DNA from 2 places in the Syntrophothermus sp. genome. Region 2 is predicted to be linked to the other one. Evidence: riboswitches for the same ligand, from Rfam matches in the RefSeq annotation. Region 2 holds a riboswitch; the other holds the start of a gene.
What was found. Region 2 has a riboswitch for thiamine pyrophosphate ahead of thiD (bifunctional hydroxymethylpyrimidine kinase/phosphomethylpyrimidine kinase). Riboswitches for the same ligand answer to the same signal wherever they lie in the genome.
Positions count from the first base shown of each region.

Region 1: linked by a shared signal. The riboswitch ahead of thiM (hydroxyethylthiazole kinase) and the one ahead of thiD (bifunctional hydroxymethylpyrimidine kinase/phosphomethylpyrimidine kinase) in region 2 are both predicted to bind thiamine pyrophosphate.

Region 1 covers NZ_JABUEX010000002.1:78,890-89,333, forward strand. Annotated here, with positions in the region: gene plsY (glycerol-3-phosphate 1-O-acyltransferase PlsY) at 1-471, shown strand, start outside; gene HPY90_RS01620 (NAD(P)H-dependent glycerol-3-phosphate dehydrogenase) at 481-1,512, shown strand; gene spoIVA (stage IV sporulation protein A) at 1,674-3,152, shown strand; gene HPY90_RS01630 (hypothetical protein) at 3,386-3,739, shown strand; gene HPY90_RS01635 (homoserine dehydrogenase) at 3,950-5,242, shown strand; gene HPY90_RS01640 (aspartate kinase) at 5,331-6,554, shown strand; gene thiL (thiamine-phosphate kinase) at 6,796-7,794, opposite strand; gene thiM (hydroxyethylthiazole kinase) at 7,837-8,637, opposite strand; TPP riboswitch at 8,693-8,804, opposite strand; gene cobO (cob(I)yrinic acid a,c-diamide adenosyltransferase) at 9,446-9,985, shown strand; gene HPY90_RS01660 (C-GCAxxG-C-C family (seleno)protein) at 10,024-10,444, shown strand, end outside.
Region 2 covers NZ_JABUEX010000001.1:24,195-34,638, reverse strand. Annotated here, with positions in the region: gene HPY90_RS00235 (ArsB/NhaD family transporter) at 1-667, shown strand, start outside; gene cysK (cysteine synthase A) at 939-1,853, opposite strand; gene thiC (phosphomethylpyrimidine synthase ThiC) at 2,133-3,410, opposite strand; gene thiD (bifunctional hydroxymethylpyrimidine kinase/phosphomethylpyrimidine kinase) at 3,453-4,967, opposite strand; TPP riboswitch at 5,016-5,114, opposite strand; gene rbr (rubrerythrin) at 5,328-5,861, shown strand; gene HPY90_RS00210 (Spo0E family sporulation regulatory protein-aspartic acid phosphatase) at 6,071-6,226, opposite strand; gene HPY90_RS00205 (helix-turn-helix domain-containing protein) at 6,400-6,786, shown strand; gene HPY90_RS00200 (YbaK/EbsC family protein) at 6,783-7,253, opposite strand; gene HPY90_RS00195 (transposase) at 7,376-8,134, shown strand; gene HPY90_RS00190 (hypothetical protein) at 8,072-8,419, opposite strand; gene HPY90_RS00185 (SWIM zinc finger family protein) at 8,766-9,674, opposite strand; gene HPY90_RS00180 (DEAD/DEAH box helicase) at 9,723-10,444, opposite strand, start outside.

The DNA.
Region 1 (10,444 bases), on a different contig from region 2:
AATGTTCTTCGTACCGCTGGGGTCAAATGCGGTTTATTGGCCGCGGCTCTGGATATAGCGAAAGGGATTTTCCCGGCTTGGCTGGGTATGATTCAGGGGGGCGTGCCCCTAGCTTGCGTTTGCGGGGTAGTAGCGGTGATCGGGCACTGCTGGCCGGTGTTCTTGAAATTCAAAGGAGGAAAAGGGGTAGCTACTTCCGGCGGGGTGCTCATATACCTGGTTCCGAAGGCAGCAGTGTTTCTGATAATTCTCTTTTTGGTCACCGTTGCCGTGTCTAGGATAGTATCGTTGGGGTCTCTTGCCGCGGCTGTGATTAACCCCATAATGGTGGCAGTCATTTACCAATCGTGGGTGTTGGTGCTGGCAGGCTTCGTATTGACGTTGATTGTCGTATACAAGCACCGTGAAAATATCGAACGCCTGCGCAGAGGGCAGGAACCGCGCTTAGGTCGGGGCAGTTTGGGAGGGTAACGGGTAGTAATGAAGAAAATTGCGGTACTGGGAGCAGGAAGCTGGGGGACAGCTTTGGCCGGGTTGTTGGGTAATAAAGGGTATTCGGTTTGCTTGTGGGGTCGCCCTGAAGACGGCGTTTTGGATATAGAAAAGACGAGAGAGAATCGCCGGTTTTTACCAGGAGTGTTTCTTCCGGAAACGGTTTCGATGACCACTGATATGAAAGAAGCGATAAGCGGGGCCTGGCTGGTTGTCATTTCGGTGCCCTCACAGGCTGTGAGGGAAGTGACCCTTAAATTAAAACCTTGGCTAGGGCCTCGAACTGTAATCGTGAATACCGCTAAAGGATTGGAACTCAAAACCTACTTGCGTATGAGCCAGGTAGTGGCCCAGGTCTTAGGCGAGGAAATCATCAACAGATACGCGGTGTTATCAGGCCCCAGCCACGCTGAAGAAGTCGGGCAGGGTATGCCGACCGCGGTGGTTTCCGCTTCTTATTACAAGCGGACAGCTTTCTTGGTTCAAGAGGTTTTTATGACTTCGAATTTCCGGGTGTATACAAACCCAGATGTAGCTGGAGTTGAATTGGGCGGTGCGTTAAAAAACATCATAGCTCTCGGTTCGGGTATCACCGAGGGGCTAGGTTTTGGCGATAACCCGAAGGCAGCGCTTCTAACGCGAGGCCTATCAGAAATGGCACGCATGGGAGTAGCCATGGGAGCGCGTAGCCAGACTTTTGCTGGTTTGAGTGGAATAGGAGACCTGGTCGTTACCTGTAACAGCTTGCATTCACGCAACCGCAGGGCTGGAATGCTTATTGGGCAGGGTAAGACTCTCAAGGAGGCATTAGATGAAGTAGGGATGGTGGTGGAAGGGGTGACCACGGCGCGAGCTGCTTACGAACTAGCCCGCCGAATCAAAGTGACAATGCCCATAACCCGGGCCACTTATCAGGTTCTATTCCGCAATAAAGACCCATTAGAGGCGGTATCGGACCTGATGCGCAGAAAGAAGAAACACGAGATTGAAGAAATCGTGAAAATGACAGAGGGATGGTAAGCAAGTGTGGCAAAATGCCGCACTTTTTTTATGGCAATAGGTTATATATACCGGACGTCATCCATATATTTGTACTGTTAAACAGTACCAGGCATCGGCTGGGGGTTGGGTATACGGTGGAGGTCATCTTGATTTAAGTCTATTCCGAGGAGGGAAGGTCAGTGGAAGGAAACAATATATTGAAAGATATTGCCGAAAGAACGGGGGGTGATATTTACCTGGGAGTAGTAGGCCCCGTTAGAACCGGAAAATCCACCTTCATCAAGCGTTTCATGGATCTCTTAGTTTTGCCCAATATCAAAGATATCTATGATCGAGAAAGGGCCAGGGACGAGCTGCCTCAGAGCGGAGCCGGTAAAACGATAACCACCACCGAACCCAAGTTTGTACCCAATGAAGCGATAGAAATAAATATGAGGAACGGCATAAACCTCAAAGTCAGACTGATCGACTGCGTCGGTTACGCTGTAGAAGGGGCTCTCGGCTATATCGAGGAAGACCAGCCGCGCATGGTTAGGACTCCTTGGTATGACTACGAGATTCCGTTCGAAGAGGCGGCCGAGATAGGTACCCGTAAGGTAATCACCGATCACTCTACTATAGGGATAGTTGTCTTCACTGACGGTTCTATAACGGATATACCCAGGGAAAACTATGAAGCGGCCGAAGATCGGGTTGTCAGCGAACTAAAAGAATTGGGGAAACCTTTCGTAATTCTTCTCAACTCTACTCAGCCCTATTCCAGGGAAGCCATGGAGCTAGCCGATATTCTGGCAGATAAACACCAGGTGGCGGTCATACCCATTGACTGTGCTCAGGCTTCGGTAGAGGATCTTTACGGGGTGCTGGAGGAAGTACTGTACGAATTCCCGGTGCAAGAGGTTCGCGTGCGGTTACCGCGCTGGATCGATGAACTGGATGAGGACTTTTGGCTCAGGATTAAACTCGACACCTCGATCAGAAACATTTTGAACGATGTGAAGAAAGTCAGGGACGTTGAACGAGCGGTTGAACGGTTGGGTGATATCGATGTCGTCGGTTACGTAGAAGTGGAAGAGATGAACTTGGGAACGGGTGCTGCTTCCCTGGAGATTGTGGTACCAGAAGAGCTGTTCTATAAGGTTATCAGCGAGGTCAGCGGGTTTGCAGTCGAAGGAACTCACGACATTTTGAGGCTTATGAAAGACTTGAGTGTGGCCAAACGCGAATTTGATAAGGTTTCGTCTGCCTTAGACGAAGTAAAACAAACCGGGTACGGCGTGGTAACCCCTAGCCTGGACGAGATGCTTTTGGAGGAACCTGAGCTCATCCGGCAGGGCAGTAGGTTTGGAGTAAGACTAAAAGCCAGGGCTCCGTCTTTGCATGTCATCAGAGCGGACATTACAACCGAAATTACCCCCATCATCGGTACAGAGAAACAGTGTGAAGAACTGGTAAAGTACATGTTGGAGGAGTTTGAGGAGGATCCCAAGAAGATATGGGACTCCAATATTTTCGGAAAATCACTTCATGACCTGGTGAGAGAGGGAATACAGAACAAGCTTCACCGGATGCCAGAAAACGCCCAGGTCAAACTCCAAGATACCCTTCAGCGGATAGTAAATGAGGGTAGCGGTGGGTTAATCTGTATCATCATATGATATCAGTTTAAGATGTGAGGCCAAGGCAACTGCGAGAGCTCTATGTGAGGCTGGTCGATACCAGCCTTTTTTGCTGTACTTGAACAGCTTCCCGAACGGATTCAGTGGTCCGAGTTTAGGCTGCCCCCGTTGGGGCAATAGACGGAACAATATCTTATGAAGATTGCCCAAGCAGGAATGAGAAGCCAGCTTGGCGAAATAATAAAAACGCAGTGAGAGGGGGGCTTGTCAGGGTGAAGCGGTTGATAACCTTGAAGAGCAAAGTTCCTAATTTTGAGTCGGAGATCAACCAGTTGATTAAAGAAGAGATATACAGGGTCCTGGATATTTTATACCTGGACTGGGACAAGATGGATAGGTCGTTTACTCTGGCCTTGTTCATTCAGGAAGAAGAGAAGTTTCTGCGCCAGAATTGTGTAGTTTTTGAAACCAAAAAACTGATAGACCTTGGAAAAGATCTGGATGATTTTTCTGAAGTGATGAGCAATGCCAAGAATGTCCCCTATGAGGTTCAGTTGGTGAGGGTATTCAAGGTATCGCTGCCGCGAGGAGATAAGTTCCTGGCCTATGTCATATTTGAGGATTAGGGCTGTTGCTGGCTGTCTCTTCGAGCAAGCGAGAGGCGAAGGGGGGCATGGTGGTGAACCGGGTAAGTTACCCGGTTTTTTGCGTGGCAAGTGTCAAATCCAGGGGCCGGTATGCTATAATGTCACCGTCGGGCGGATGAAAGTTCGACCGTTTTCCCTGCATTTAGAGTGATCAAGGATAGGGTTATCAGTCACAGAGGAGGTAGTATCGTGGTTAATATTGGCCTCTTGGGTTGTGGAACGGTTGGATCCGGTGTGGTCAAGCTTTTAGCCTCAAACCGGGATGTTATTTCGCTCCGTACCGGACAAGGAGTCGCGATCAAGCGAATCCTCGAAAAAGACCCGGAGAAGGTTTTGAGTCTAGGTTTAAGCGAAGACGTCCTTTGCGCCGATATCAAAGACATACTGGATGATGACGATATAAGCGTTGTTGTAGAACTCATAGGAGGTATCGAACCGGCTCGAACCTTTATTTTGCAGGCGTTACGCAAAGGCAAGAACGTGGTGACTGCCAACAAAGATTTAATAGCGGTCCACGGGCAGGAACTGCTGGCCGCAGCTGAAGAGAACAAGGTGGACTTCTTTTTTGAAGCCAGTGTTGGTGGGGGCATCCCCTTAATTTATCCTTTGAAGCATTCGCTAGGTGCCAATCGAATCAAAGAAGTAATGGGGATTGTTAACGGGACGACTAACTACATCCTTACTAAGATGAGCGAGGAAAGCCTAGAGTTTTCGAGGGCTTTGAAAGAGGCGCAGGAACTGGGGTATGCTGAAGCTGATCCTACTTCAGACGTAGAAGGCTATGATGCTGCTCGTAAAATTGCCATCCTGGCTTCGATCGCCTTCAACAGCCGGGTTACGTTCGAAAACGTTTACGTTGAAGGAATTACCCGTTTAAGCCCTTTAGATATCAAGTACGGTTATGAATTGGGCTATGTGGTGAAGCTCCTGGCTATCGCGCAGGAAATCGACGGCCGGGTGCAAGCCCGGGTCCACCCGGCTTTCATACCCATGCACCACCCTCTGGCCGCGGTAAAGGGGGTTTACAACGCCGTATTCGTGAACGGGGACGCGGTGGGAGAAGTCATGTTCTTTGGAAGAGGGGCAGGGCAGATGCCCACTGCTAGCGCAGTGGTGGGAGACATAATGGAGATATGCCATAACCTCAGTCATGGTACCACCGGCATGCTGGGCTGTACTTGTTTTGAAGCCAAGGAGATTATTCCTATCGACAAAGTGGAGAGCAAGTTCTATATTCGGATGCTGGTTAAGGACCGCCCTGGGGTATTGGCGGCCATCGCCGGGGTTTTTGGCAGCCATCAGCTGAGCATAGCTACCGTGCTGCAGAAGACAAGCGGCGAGGAGTTCGCCCAGCTGGTCTTAGTGACCCATAGAGTTCCTGAATCTGACCTGCGAGATGCCCTGATGGTGTTGGGAGAAATGAGTATAGTGGCAGAGATTTGCAACGTCATCCGGGTGGAAGGCGAAGATAGTAAAGTTTGAAAGGGGCAAGTGATTGGATACATCAATACAATGATAGTGACCATCATATTGCAAGAACGAGCCGCAAGGGAAAAGGAGTGACCATGAATTGTCTTTAGTTGTGCAGAAATTCGGCGGTAGTTCCGTAGCTTCGGTGGAGAGGATCAAGAACATAGCCGGGAGGGTTAAGGCAGAGAAGGACAACGGCAACCGAGTGGTAGTCGTGGTTTCGGCTATGGGGGATACGACTGACGAGATGTTAAATCTCGCGAAGCAGATAGGACCGTTACTCAGCGAGCGCGAAATAGATATGCTTTTGGCTACAGGCGAGCAGCAATCGGCGGCTTTGTTGGCCCTGACGCTCAATAACATGGGCTGTAAAGCTGTTTCCTTGACCGGTTGGCAGGCAGGTATCTATACTGACACCCTTCACACCAAAGCTCGGATTAGTAAGATCCACCCCGACCGCATATGGAAGGAATTACGAGAGGGCAATGTGGTTGTGGTCGCAGGGTTTCAAGGCATGACTGGCGATGGCGATATTACCACTCTCGGACGCGGTGGCTCGGATACCACGGCGGTGGCTTTGGCAGCGGTGCTGAAAGCGGATATCTGCGATATATACACGGACGTGGACGGGGTTTACACGGCGGATCCGAGGGTTGTGCCTAACGCGAAAAAGTTGTCCTGGATATCTTATGACGAAATGTTGGAGTTGGCCAGCCTGGGGGCGGTAGTAATGCAGCCGCGGGCGGTTGAGTTTGCCAAACTGCACGGGGTAAGAGTCCAGGTTCGCTCTAGCTTCAACGGGGGAAATGGTACTACGATTATGGAGGGTAGGGAGATGGAGAACGGGAGAATAGTAACCGGAGTCGCTCACGATTTGAACGTAGCTAAACTCGCTTTATTCGATGTGCCTGATGTTCCAGGGATGGCAAAGACTATTTTTAAAGCTCTGGCCCAGCAGGGGATAAACGTGGACATGATAATTCAGAGCGCGACTCGCGACGAGCGCAATGACATATCATTTACTATTACCCGGGATGACCTGGCCCGGGCTTTGCCGGTGGTAGAAAAGGTAGCTGGCGAGATCGGGGCTAACGGGTTTACGTACGGTGAAGACGTAGCCAAAGTGTCGATAGTAGGAGCAGGGATGCAGAGCAATCCGGGAGTAGCTGCCAGCATGTTCGAGGCCCTAGCCGATGAGGGGATTAATATTCAGATGATCAGCACCTCAGAGATCAAGGTTTCCTGCATAATCGACGCCGATTCGGTGGAAAAGGCGGTAAATGCTTTACATGCCAAGTTCAGGCTGCACGAAATAGAGGAGTAACGGTGTGGATAAGAGGGCTAGGAGAGACGGGCAAACACTACGGGGCTCGGGCTTATCCGTGCCCGAACAAGCAGGCAGTTAACGTTGTTCCGGCTTTGTATGGCAGCCAGGAAATCGCCCCGATTTCTTGGGCTTTACTAAAATCGGGGCACAGGTTAGCCGGTTCCCCCGTTGTGGGCTTGGTTGCACTCTCCGTCGGGTTTAGTAGACTCGCTGATTGTTCTGAGGGGACGGCTACTCTTCAAAAATGGGAGTACCCGCCAGGAGTCAGCCGAGCTCTGACTCCCGATTTCTCGAGGAAAACCCCTTCCCCAGTCATCACCTCGCCGATCACATGGACGGGTACATCCAGTTTCTGACAAGTCGTGCGTATGAGTTCCCATTCTCCTCGGCTGAACGTGAATACCAGTTCGTAGTCCTCGCCGCCGGTAAGGGCCATAAGCAAAGGGTCCTGACCGAGTTCGATTGCTACAGCTGCGGCGGCAGGAGATACAGGAATAGTCTCTGCCTTGATCAGTATCATCTTTTTGCTGGCGGTGGCGATAGTATTCAGCTCCTTCGCTAAGCCGTCACTTATGTCTTTCATGGCGTGGACTCTGCCGGTTGCGGCGAGTTCCTGGCCTGCCTCTACGCGGGGCTGAGGGCGGAGATGTCTGGTCAAAGCAAGTTCACGAGCAGGTGAACTGACTCTCGGCAACTCGTTTAGTAAAATAGCCAGCCCGGCAGCAGAACTGCCCAGCTCGCCGGTCACAGCTACCAGATCACCTTCAGCCGCTCCGGCCTGGGTTACCAAGTGCGCCGGATCTACCTCGCCCACCACCGTAACGCTGACTACCAAATTCGAGGGGGAAGCCGTGATGTCCCCCCCGATAATGTCTACTCCATACCGTGAAGCGAGTTCCTGCATCCCGTCATAAAAAGCGTCGATATCTTCTACCTGCAAAGAGCTGGGTAGGCCCAGCGCAACCACAGCGTGTAAAGGTTTTCCTCCCATGGCGGCCACGTCACTAAGATTCACGGCCAGGGATTTGTAACCCAGATCACGGGCCGATATCTTTTCCCAGATGAAATGGGAACCTTCTACCAGCATATCGGTGGTTATCACCAACAGCTTATTGCCGCTAACCTCAACGACAGCGGCATCATCCCCTATGCCGAGCACTGTACGCTGGTTAACCGGGTTCAAGCGGTTTGTAATTCGTTGGATCAACCCGATTTCACCAATCTCATTGAGCTTCATCTCAAAATCTCCAAACCCGAGTACTTTGATCTATAAATTCTATCAGATGTACGCTATTTTGGCCAAATTGGTGACCTGATCCGGTTGGAGAGCAGCTATGGCATCGAGAAAGGCGGTTTTAAAACTTAACGGGCCCGAAGGGTTACTGTAGGCCGCCAGTTCAGCTGCTACGCCAAAACAGGCTAGAGCGGAGACTGACGCGGTAAAGGCATCTTCCGCTACTGCGGAGAAAGCAGCGACGGCGGTTGCGGCCATGCACCCGGTCCCGGTTATGCGGCCTAGGAACGGGTGACCGTTACTAACAGTCGCGGCACCCGAAGGAGAAAGGATTAAGTCGGTAGCTCCTGTCACCACCACTACTGCACCCAGACGTGCAGCAAGTTTCTGGCCGGCTTGAACCAGGTCACCGGTTACGTTTCCGGATTCCACACCACGAACCTCAGCTTCAAGACCGGCTATGGTGCCTATTTCCCCCGCGTTGCCTTTGAGCACGGTTACACGTACTTCCTCGAGCAGCCGAAGGGTAGTTTGGGTTCGATAAGATGTAGCTCCGCACCCCACAGGGTCAAGTATAACCGGTATGCTTAGCTCGTTAGCTTTCTTTGCGGCTTTGAGCATAGAGTCGACGATCCTTTTGTTTAGAGTGCCGATGTTCAGGACCAAGGCCCCGGCTAGGGAAACCATTTCTTCAACTTCTTCCACCGCATCTGCCATTACCGGAAGCGCCCCTAACTGCAAGGCGATGTTGGCACAGTCATTAACCGACACGTAGTTCGTGATGTGGTGAATCAAGGGGTTGATTTGGCGAACTTTTTTTAAGTGTTGACCGATACTGTTTGACATTACTATCTACCTCCTAAATAAAAATAAAAGCGGACCACGTAGGTCCACCTTAAAAACCAAAACCTGCACGCTTCCCTACGCTGGTATTATCCAGATCAGGTGCAAAGGGTCACGGGCTTGCCGCCCGTATCTCAGCCCCGCTACCAGGAGCTCCCCTAGCGTCTGTTCTGCAGACGTGTATAGAGTTTATGTTTAAGCGCAACCGTCTTTTTTAAATTTATCGTGAGAAGGACGGGCAGTCAAGAGGGATTCGAGGGTAACTATAGTTTCCATCCCGTTACGGCATACTAAGATTGTGGACTCCGTGGTCAGTCGCTACATAGGAAGCGGCGTTTTCAGTGTTTAGCCGTGATACCGGTTGCGGCGTAAGGTCCCGCTCGTCATGAATACAACTTAGGTCCGGGTGTGGAACCATTGCAAGGCAATACAAACTAATCTATAATTTGATTATAAAGAATTAAAGAACAGAAATAGAATTCTCTTAGAGAAAGACATGTTATGTTTATGCGCTTTTTGTTGGCTGAGGGGGTGAGGCCACATCTCGCGATCCGCATCGTTTTGCATTCCCACTGTGCTGGTTTGTGCTGGCTATTGTAACTAACATTAGCTGCCCCGAACTTTTCAGTTCCGGTAGTCTTTCCAGTTTGATTCTTGATTGACGACCGATACCTGCTATTGATATATAAGTGCCGACGAAACACCGTTATGTACAGAGATGGAAACTGCTCGGGTTAACTCATAGTTTGGACCGGCACGGTGAGCGAATGTTATGGTCGTGGCGGTAGTGCATTCATAGGAGGGGACGCAGGTGACTGAAGGCAAGGAGGAAAAAAGGGGTTTAGTACTGGTCATAACCGGGGATGGAAAAGGCAAAACTACTTCAGCCCTGGGGCAGGCCGTAAGGGCCATGGGGCACGGGTTCAAAGTGTTTTTCCTGCAGTTTATGAAGGGCAGAACCTACGGCGAACATATATGTGCGGAAAAATACCTGCCTAACCTGACGGTTCGCCAGTGTGGCTTGGAGAAGTTCGTTATCAAAGGTAAGGCAACTCCGGCCGACATCGAAGAGGCCCGGGAAGGGTTAGAAATGGCCCGGCAGGCTATGTTTTCTGGGGAGTACGACATGGTGATACTGGATGAGATCAACATCTGCATGGATTTTGGACTGATTCCGGTGGAAGAGGTAGTAGAACTGGTGAAGAATAAACCGCCTCATTTAGACTTGGTTTTAACTGGAAGAAGAGCTCCAGCTGAGATCATCGAGCTGGCCGATACTGTAAGCGAAGTAAAAGAGATTAAACATGCTTATGCTAAAGGGATCAAAGCCAGGGCCGGGATTGAGTTCTGATTTTATGTATCCGGTTATTTTTTGGGGAGGCGAATATAATGAGCGAGGATCTGGTTCAAAAGGCTAAGGACAACGCGCGGCAGAATTTCCGCGAGGGTCTGAACTGCGCCGAATCAGTACTGAAGGCTATTCTGGACACAGGAGTTACCGATTTTCCACCTGAGGTAGTGGCTATGGCTACCGGTTTCGGAGGCGGAATGGGGCTTTCAGGCAACAACTGCGGGGCTCTTATCGGTGCAGTCATGGCAGTTGGAGCTGTCCACGGCCGCAAGAACCCGTTGGAAGGGGAGTTCCAGGAGAGGGTGGACCGGCTCTACGGAAACCCGGGATTATACCGTTTCTTCAACGGTCTTCCCCACGAGTTTAGAGCCAAGTTTCAATACCTCGATTGTGCTAAGCTGAATGAAAATTACCCAGAGTGGCAGGACAAGGAACGTTTCCGCCAGTGCATGAAGATGG
Region 2 (10,444 bases):
CGAAAAAACGGCAAGCATTATGGCTGTTAACGACGAGGAATATATCAAAGACCGAGCCCTTATGAAAAGATCCCTGGTCGTCCTGGCGCTTACGATGCTGGGGTTTGTCCTGCACCAGGCCCTCCACCTGGAGTCGGCTACCATCGCCCTGACCGGGGCCGCCCTTTTGATGCTGTGGCCGACCGACAGCCCTGAAGAGGTTCTGTTGACTGTAGACTGGACCACAATATTTTTCTTTGCCGGGCTGTTTATAATGGTCGGGGGCATGGAGCACGCCGGAGTCATCGAAGCCATAGCCAAAAAATCTCTGGAACTGACGCACGGCCACCTGGTAGCAACGGGCCTGCTGGTGCTTTGGCTCTCAGCCGTAGCCTCCGCCTTCGTAGACAACATCCCCTTTACTGCGGCTATGATACCCTTACTGGAAACCGTTGGCAGCATAAGCCATATCCCGATGGAATCCGTGTGGTGGGCTCTGTCACTGGGCGCCTGCCTGGGGGGCAACGGAACCCTCATCGGGGCTTCAGCCAATGTCATCGTAGCCGGCATCTCCGCCAAATACGGCCGTCCCATCGGCTTCATCGAGTTTCTGAAACTCGGCTTTCCCTTGATGCTGCTGTCAATAGTCTTATCGAGCCTGTACCTCTACCTGTTTTACTGGCGATAGCATCCACAGGCCACAGATGAACACTGATTTTCATTAGACGCTGATTTACGCAGATATTCACGATGCTTGAAAAATGTCATCATAAACTGCGACTCTCCCCTTTTCGTAAGCAGATGCTACATCAGAAGAATCTATTCACAGCGAGAATATGATTCTCTATCAGAACAAAGCAACTGATTCCTAATATTAGGAAAACATCTGTGCCCTTCATTGATCATCTGTGTCCATCTGTGGCTGTTCCTTGATTTCTGCGTCAATCCGCGTCCAATCATCAATCAAAAACGCCCGTGGACAGGTAACGTTCGCCGGTGTCCGGAGCTATAGCCAGGATACGGTGACCACTGCCCAGGCGACCGGCTATTTCGAGGGCAGCCCATACCGCGGCTCCGGACGAAATCCCGACCAGCAGTCCTTCCTCGCGGGCCAGCCGCCGGGTGATCCGGTAGGCGTCCTCGTCACTCACCTGCACCACTTCATCCACCAGGCTCATGTCCAGCACCTCGGGAACAAAGCCAGGGCCAATCCCCTGGATAAGATGCAACCCAGGCTGACCCCCAGATAACACCGGCGAGTTCTTCGGCTCTACCGCAATGACCTTGAGTTCCGGCGTTCTCTCCTTGAGATAACGTGCAGTACCCGTAAGTGTCCCCCCAGTGCCGACTCCGGCCACGAAGTAATCCAGCCGTCCTTCCACCGCCTGCCAGATTTCGGGTCCGGTAGTGCGGTAGTGAATTTCCGGATTTGAGGGGTTGGCAAACTGGTTAGGCATGAACCAGCCGCGGTTTTCTCTCACCAGCTCTTCGGCTTTCCGCACCGCTCCGGCCATGCCCTGGTCCCCGGGCGTCAGTACCAGGTCGGCCCCGTAGGCTTTAAGCATCTGGCGCCGCTCGGCGCTCATGCTGTCGGGCATGACAATGACCAGGCGGTAACCCCGGGCTGCTGCTGCCACCGCCAGGCCGATGCCCGTGTTTCCGCTCGTAGGCTCAACTATCGTGCCTCCCGGCTTAATGAGCCCTTTGGCCTCGGCGTCCAGAATCATGGCAATCCCTATCCTGTCCTTGATGCTCCCTCCGGGATTGAAAAACTCTAGTTTCAAAAGCACCTCGGCCGCCTCCGGGCCAGCCAGCTTGTTCAGCCGCATGATCGGGGTTTTCCCTATCAGTTCCGTAACATTTCCTGCGATCACACACCATCTCCCTTTCTTCCCATAATCTACTGCCCGCAAACCAACATCCAGTGGTTTAGACGCTGATTAACGCAGAATATACGTACCTAACAGTCAATACAGGTGGGCCGCTTGTGCAATAACCGTGCACTGCGTCGGGTTGTGCGAATCTGAGGGTTCCGCCTTTAATTGAATATCTGCGGAAATCAGCATCAAAGCCCTTACGCGCGTAAACATCTGCGGTACTCTGCGTCTAATAAACATCAGTGTAAATCTGCGTTAATCAGTGTCTATCTGTGGCTACAAATACTTGTTTACCAAGTCGATCGCGCAGTACTCCCCACACATGGAACAGACCTCCTGGTCAAAGGGGTTACGTTCACGGCGAATCTGCCGCGCTTTCTCAGGGTCAAGCGCCAGCTCGAACTGCTTCCCCCAATCGAGTTCGCGCCGGGCCCGACCCATAGCCTCGTCGCGGGCCCAGGCTGCCTGCAGCCCCTTGGCGATGTCCGCCGCATGGGCGGCAATGCGCGAGGCCACGACCCCTTCTCTCACATCCTCACCCGTCGGCAGCCCCAGGTGCTCGGTCGGGGTGACGTAGCAGAGAAAATCGGCCCCTGCCCAAGCCGCCAGGGCCCCTCCGATAGCAGCAGCGATGTGATCATACCCCGCGGCTATGTCGGTCACGATAGGGCCGAGGACGTAAAAAGGAGCCCCGTGGCACAGCCGCTTCTGCAGCTGGATATTGGCCTGAACCTGGTTCAAAGGCACGTGTCCCGGCCCTTCCACCATAACCTGCACCCCGGCCTCGCGCGCCTTCAAGACCAACTCTCCCAGAACCATCAGTTCCTGCAGCTGGGCCCAATCGGTAGCATCTGCCAGGCACCCCGGCCGTAGCCCGTCTCCCAGGCTCAAGGTAACGTCGTGCTCGCGGCATATCTCTAACAGCCGGTCGAACTGGGCGTACAGCGGGTTCTCCTCTCCTCGGTGCAGCATCCAACCGGCCATTATCGCCCCGCCCCGGCTGACGATTCCGGCAAGGCGAGGGCGCTGCTTCAGTCCTTCGACTATTCTCCGGGTTACCCCGCAGTGCACGGTCATAAAGTCTACCCCGGCTATGGCCTGATCCTCGATGACCGCAAAAAGTTCCTCTGGCTCCATTTCTACTACCGGGCGAGACTTCTCTCTGGTCCTCACCGCCGCCTCGTACACCGGCACAGTACCCACTGGCACGTGACTGCGGCTAAGTATCTCGCGCAGGCAGATCTTAACATCCCCTCCAGTAGAGAGATCCATCACCGTATCCGCCCCCGCAGCTAAAGCTGCCTCCAGTTTTTCTACCTCAGCCTGCCAATCGGGAAACACAGGCGATGTGCCGATATTAGCATTCACTTTTGTGCGCAGGCCCAGTCCGATACCACAAGGCACCAAGCCCCGGTGGTTAGGATTGGCCGGTATAACCGCCAGCCCTCCAGCCACTCGCTGCCCCAGTACCTCAGGATGAATCCCCTCGGCCTTTGCTACCGATTCCATCTCTTGGGTTATCTTTCCCTGTCTAGCTTTTTCTAACTGCGTCACTTCAATTCCTCCAATCCTGCGTCCGTCTGCGTCTCAATTGTCTCAAATCCGCATCATCTCTATGAACCTCCGCACCTGGTCCCAGGGATCCGGGCTGTCCCAGACCGCCGAAATAACAGCAACTCCCGCTGCCCCGGCATTGAGAACTTCGCGCGCGTTTTCAGGCGTGATTCCCCCGATGGCTATCACCGGCACCGGAGAAAAGCTAGCCACTTGCCGCACCGTTTCCAGACCACAGGGAGGAGCCGCGTCCTGCTTGCTGGCCGTCGCGAATACCGGCCCCAACCCCAGGTAATCGGCTCCTGCCGCTATCGCCGCCCTGGCTTCCTCAACGGTACTCACCGATACCCCAACGATTTTGCCCGGGCCCACTATGGCTCGAGCGACCTCGGGCGGAATATCAGTCTGCCCCAAGTGCACGCCGTCAGCTCCCACGGCAACAGCCACATCTGCCCGGTCATTGACGATGAAGATCGCACCGTGTTCCCGGCAGGATCGGGCTACCCGTAGACCTACTTCTATCATCTCCCTGCTATCCTTTTCCTTTTCCCTCAGTTGAATGACTCGGGTTCCCATCCGTATGGCCTTTTCAGCCAGCTCTGCGTAGTCCTGCCCGCTACACCAAGGGCTCCCTATGATGAGATTTAAGACTGGCTCGCGTCCCGGCTCGGGCCTTTTTCTCCAATTCGCAAAAACCAGGCCGCGCAGCCGAGCCACCGTCCGGTCGGCCACTGTCCCCGGATAGAACAAAGCCGAGTGATTGACCGGCCCGGATCCTTTTCCCGGACTGTATGAATAGCGGAGCCCGGTAGTTACAAAATCCTTGGCCGCCTGGGCCGCTTCCCAAGGTTCCATCCCGTAGGCCAGAAACGAGGCCAGGGCTGCCGAATAAGTGCACCCGGTCCCGTGCGTGTTAGGAGTAGGAATATAAGGACCCTCCAGTTCTCGAAACTCCCGCCCGTCGAAGGCCAGGTCTAGACAACGTTCCCCTCGCTTTACCCCGGTAATGATCACGAACCGTGCTCCCATATCCCGTATAGCCCGGGCCGCCTGGTGCAGGTCCGCTTCCATACGGATGTTAGCCCCCCACAGGACCGACGCTTCATTCGGGTTAGGAGTTACGAGGTCCGCTGCCGGCATCATCAACTCGCGCATGGCCCGTTCCGCTTCCGGCAAGAGCAACCGGTGTCCGGTAGTGGAAACCATCACCGGATCCACAACTACATTTCTGACCCGGTGTTCCCTCAGCTTTCTAGCCACGGCCCGGATGATGCCCTCATCGTAAAGCATCCCCGTCTTGGCTGCCTCCACTTTTATATCAAGGAGCACGCTGTCCATCTGCTGTTCCACCAGAGCCGGGTCTATGCCACCCACGCCCTGAACTCCCAAGGTATTCTGAGCGGTAACCGCGGTGATCACACTCGTGCCGTAGACCCCTAAAGCCGCAAAAGTCTTGAGGTCCGCCTGTATCCCTGCACCTCCTCCCGAATCCGAACCGGCTATGGTAAGAACTTTGTGCACCTCGTCCGGTGTCATGGCCTCCACCTCTTTCCCCAAAAATAAACGAGCACTCCCCGAAGAGAGTGCGGTTGACCATCACCTGGTGATGTTCGTCCCCCGTTTCCCTCCGCTGGCATTACCCAGATCAGGTTCTAAGGGTTGGCATCATGCCTCTCAGCCTTGTCGGCACCCCCACCGGGTTAATCTCACGATGTGCTGCTGTTATTAATGATTATACCTTATAGGCTTATTTTCGCCACCGGTTTAAAGCGTCGGAAAGAAGCCACCCTCCAAAAGTTCTCGAAGCAAATTCCGGTACTGAAAATATGGACAAGGAATGTATTGGAGTCGCATTTTATAGAAATGACTGGTATGATAATGGTAGTTACAGAAACTAAGCAAAAGGAGGCGAACTGTATGGAATTGAAAGGATCGAAGACCGAAGCCAACCTCTGGGCAGCTTTTGCCGGTGAGTCCCAGGCCCGCAACAAATACACCTACTTCGCGAGCCAGGCCAAGAAAGAAGGACTGGAACAGATTGCCGGCATCTTCCTCGAAACCGCCGACAATGAAAAAGAGCACGCCAAGCGGTTGTTCAAATTCCTCGAAGGCATAGGCACTACTGCCCAAAACCTGGAGGAAGCGGCCAAAGGCGAAAACTACGAACATACCACCATGTACAAAGAGTTTGAGAAAATAGCCCGGGAAGAAGGCTTTGACGACATCGCCGATGTCTTCCGGGAAATAGCGGAAGTGGAAGAAGAGCACGAAAAGCGGTACCTGGCCCTGTTAAAGCGGCTTAAAGAAGGAACCCTGTTCCGCCGCGATGAGCCCATCCGCTGGCGCTGCCGCAACTGCGGGTATGTACACGAAGGTCCTGAGCCGCCTGAAGTCTGCCCGGCCTGCGCCCATCCCCGCGGTTACTATGAACCCGCCTGCGACAACTACTAGAAAGCGTGAAAGTGACCGGGAATTTTCCCGGTCACGCTTTTTCCTCATCGTTGACTTTCAAAAAGCAAGCCTCCGGGTAGCATCTCGCGAGATGATGAAAATTCGATTGCCCAGACGGTCGAGGGGCGTTAACCGGCCCGTTTCCAAAACTCCTTGCCTGTTTAACGCCCCTCGCCATAAGGTTTCACACATGTCCCCGAATCAGCAACCTAGTTGCTTTTGTCCTTCGATTTCAACTCCTTCCGCATGTACTCGACCACGTACTGGTCAACCTTCTGACTGAGCCTGTAAATCAGCTCCTTACGCGCGTTCATCCTGGCCGCATTATTGAGAAGTGTGCGCGCAAGTTCGATTCTTTCTTTCACGTCCAACCCTAATCCTCCCCAACTGGTATTTTGAACACGACAAGTTAGTCTCAAAGCAAGATTGTACATGAAATATATGCTTAGAGCAAATTCTATTTATGAGCTCCTTGCCTATTCAGATAGGCGCTCAAGTCCGTTAAAGTTATTTTGAGTACATTTTTGCGGAGATTGCGATGCAATTGGATTTGAAAGCTCTCGGTCGAAGAATAAGGGAACAAAGGCAGAAACTCGGGCTATCCCGCAGCCAACTGGCCGAAATCATCGGGGTTTCTGATTACTATGTCGGTCAGTTGGAGCGAGGTGAACGGGTAATGAGTCTTGCGGTGTTCATGAAGGTAGTTTTCTGTCTTCGCGTCTCTCCCGATTATTTGTTAACCGGGGCCCAAAACGACGATATCCTTTCTGTTAGCGACCCGGGCCACACGCACTACTTTGCTTCCAGCAAACCCGACCCCGAGCTCACGGAGCTCCTCGCCCGCTGTTCTTCCCAGGAACTCGAATTGATAAAAGAAATCGTCAAGCTACTCCTAGCCTACACCTCGGCTCAATCCCTGCGTTAGGCCCAGCCCCTGCACACGTCGACCCACCTCACGTTCCGCGAGTAGAGGTCGAGCTCCTCGCAGGTGAGCTCGATGGCCGAGTTGCTGCTGCCGCAGGCGGGAAAGACCGTATCAAACCGTTTGAGCGACACGTCGCAGAAAACAGGCACGTCCTGTTTCAGTCCAAACGGACAGACTCCGCCCACCGGGTGCCCGGTCAGGGCCAAGGCCTCGTCCGGGTTCAGCATGTGGGGTTTAAAGCCGAACTCCTGCTTGAATTTCTTGTTGTCTACCTTCGCATCACCCGCCGCTACTACCAGCAGAGCTCCTTCCCCGTTCTTAAAAGCCAGGGTCTTGGCAATCCGGGCCGGCTCTACTCCTACCGCCTTGGCAGCCAGCTCGACCGTAGCGCTCGAGGTGTCGAATTCCAAAATATCCTTCTCCCTATCCCACTGCCGAAGATACTCACGTACATCTTCAATCCCCATTTTTTCTACTCCTTTCCCCTTCCCTAACTCACGCAAACATTATACATCCCATCAACCACAGGGACGGTTCTTGTGGTTGATTCTAATGCCATTAGATGGTAAACTGAAACAGGGTGACTGCGATGCCGAGAACAAGCAGAAAGAAATCCGAGACGGGTATCTACCACCTCCTGCTCAGGGGCATCAACAAACAGACCATATTCGAAGAAGACCTAGACAAAAAGCGATTTCTGCAGGCACTAAAAGAATACAAGGCCAAGAGCGGATACAATCTCTACGCTTACTGCTTGATGGCCAACCACGTTCACCTGCTCGTCAAAGAAGGGCCGGAGGAGCTCGGAGTGGCCATGCGACGCATAGGAGCCAGCTACGTTTACTGGTATAACGTAAAATACGACCGGGTCGGGCACCTCTTTCAAGACAGGTACAGGAGCGAACCGGTCGAAGACGACAGGTACTTCCTGGCCGTGCTGAGGTACATTCACCAAAACCCGGTAAAAGCTGGCGTGGTCCCAGAGGTTAAAGCCTATCCATGGAGCAGCTACCACGAATACGTCAGCAAGCCCGACCTAGTCGACACAGAGTTCGTCCTCAGCCTTTTCGGTAAAAATCGAAAACAGGCCCTGTCTGATTTCCAGAGATTCCACACAGAAGACGAAACCGCCTCGTGCCTCGACGTGGAGGAGCGGCGCCGGATCAGCGATACTGAAGCCGCGAACATCATCAAAAGCGTCTGCAACATACCCCACTGTTCCGATCTGCAGAAGCTTGACCGGCAAAGCAGGAGCGATTACATCAAAATATTGAGAAAAAAAGGCTTATCCACCCGGCAAATATCTAGGCTCACAGGCCTGTGCCGAAATGTCATTGTCAAAGCATGACATCAACCACGGGGACGGTTCTTGCGGTTTATTTTTCTGGCGCATAATCAACCACAAGAACCGTCCCCGTGGTTTATTATGCCCGGTTGACTCGATAACGAGTATGGGCTTTCCGAGCGTCTTTTCCACATTTTTGAGCTTTTTTAAGACAAAAGCTAATCCCCCAGCATCGTTACGTGCCTTGATGGGCTCGCAGTAGTCCTGGCCGTCGGGCGTAACGAAACCGTAATATGAGAAATCACTGGCTACATCGACTCCCACATAAGGGCAGAGGTTGTTGGACATAAAAACACCTTCCCATTGATTAGTGAAGGAGTCCATTCCTAAAACAGGGTTTCACATCCTTGCGCGTAAAACGGGAATAATATCCCAACCAGCCCAAACGTACAAACCCCAGAAATGGAGGTAATAGTCATCGGTGAGGGCATAGGTTAAAACCAGCCCAGGGACGGTTACATCAACCTCCTTCGGTGTTAGTATTTGTATCTGGGCTGGTTAGAAATCAGCTATCTCTAATTTACAAGGGACGGTTCTTGCGGTTGATTTTTGCTCAGCCCAGGTAGATTGTAACCATCGCTTGAGTTACTAACAAAGCATAAAAATAAACCACAAGAACCGTCCCTGTGGTTTACTAGGATTTTTTAACGGGCAATAACACTGCGGCTACCAGGTCGCCGCTGCTGTCGACTACCCGTTGGTAAATCGGCTCCAGCGCTGCCGGGAAAGGCTTGTCCCCCTGCCAGAAAGGAAACGGTCCCGCCTGCCGCAGTAAAGCCACCGGCAAGACAGATCCCCCGTCTGCCGGGGCCGGTATGTCGGGTATCCCTTGGCCCTGCCAAAATAGGACGGGATCTGCCGGCAGGACCGCCTCAGCCGTCCGTGCTGATGCACCACTTTCTTCCCCCTCCTCCCCCGCCAAAGAGTCACCTTTCGGAACCGCCATGGCCTCGGTAAGAAAGGACCTAAATCGGTCGCGGTCCATGCCCCGCAGCTTAAAGATGAGGAACGGGTCGCGGTCGAACTCCTCTCCCAGCAGGTAGTAGACGGCTGCGATGTGCTTGCAAGGGTTTGACCAGTCCGGACACGAACAGTCAGTGTGCAGGTCGCGGGCCCTGGATGGAAAAAGAGAAAGGTTTGCTTTTGCAAAAACGGCCTCGATATCTTCCGGCATCTCGCCCGCCAGCAATCGGGCGGCGTAGATGGGCTGGGCGGCTAAATGCTTCGCCACCTTTTTCCATTCGGCTTCGCAAAAGGTGTGGATCTTTATTTCGACCTTGTAAGGCTTGACCCTGGACCCCTGTACCCTGGCCTCTACCTTACCGGGCTCAATCTCAACCGAAAGAACCTGGCCCCGCCGGGCGTAGCTGCGCCCGCGGCTCAGGCGGGCACCCAGCCGAAGGCTCTCCAAAACGGCGATCCACCGCCTGCTCCACCACTTTTTACCAAAAGAACCGCGCTGGGAAACCGCCTTAATGCCGCCCTGGACCTCCCGAGGCTGCGAAGGCGGATGATACCCCCCGTATCTGTTGCTTCTGCTCATCTGCGCTGCTATCCCCTTTCTAGTACAAAACGGCAGTCACAGTTTCTGTCATTCAATAACCGCGCCCGACCTCAGAGCCATCAATTCCTTCAACTCGCGGGTGGAAAGCTCAGTCAGCCAGTCTTCCCCGCTCCCTACCAGCCGTTGGGCCAGCTCCAGCTTGCCCTCAATCAGTTCATCGATCTTTTCCTCGATGGTTCCCTGACAAATGAATTTGTAAACCTGTACCTTTTGTGTCTGCCCGATGCGGAAGGCCCGATCGGTAGCCTGGTTCTCTACCGCCGGGTTCCACCAGCGGTCAAAGTGAAAGACGTGATTGGCCCCGGTCAGGTTAAGCCCGGTCCCCCCGGCTTTCAAGGTGAGAATGAAAAACGGCACCATCCGCTCGCTCTGAAACAGCTCAACCATGCGGTCGCGCTCCTTTTTGGGCACTCCTCCGTGCAGAAAAAGTACAGGTCGGCCAAACGTTTCTACCAGGTATTTCTGCAGCAAGGCTCCCATTTCCGCAAACTGAGTAAAGATGAGCGCCTTTTCCCCCTCTGCCAGTATCTCTTCTGCCATCTCGGTCAGGCGAATCAGCTTGCCCGAACGGTCAGGCAGGTCCGAGTTATCCTTGAGAAAGTGGGCCGGGTGGTTGCAGATCTGTTTTAGCTTGGACAGGGCAGCCAGAATCAACCCTTTCCGCTCAATACCGTCCGCTCGGTCCAATGCCTCCTCAATCTCCCGTACCACCGCCGCGTAGAGGGAAGCCTGCTCCCGGGTTAAGGGGC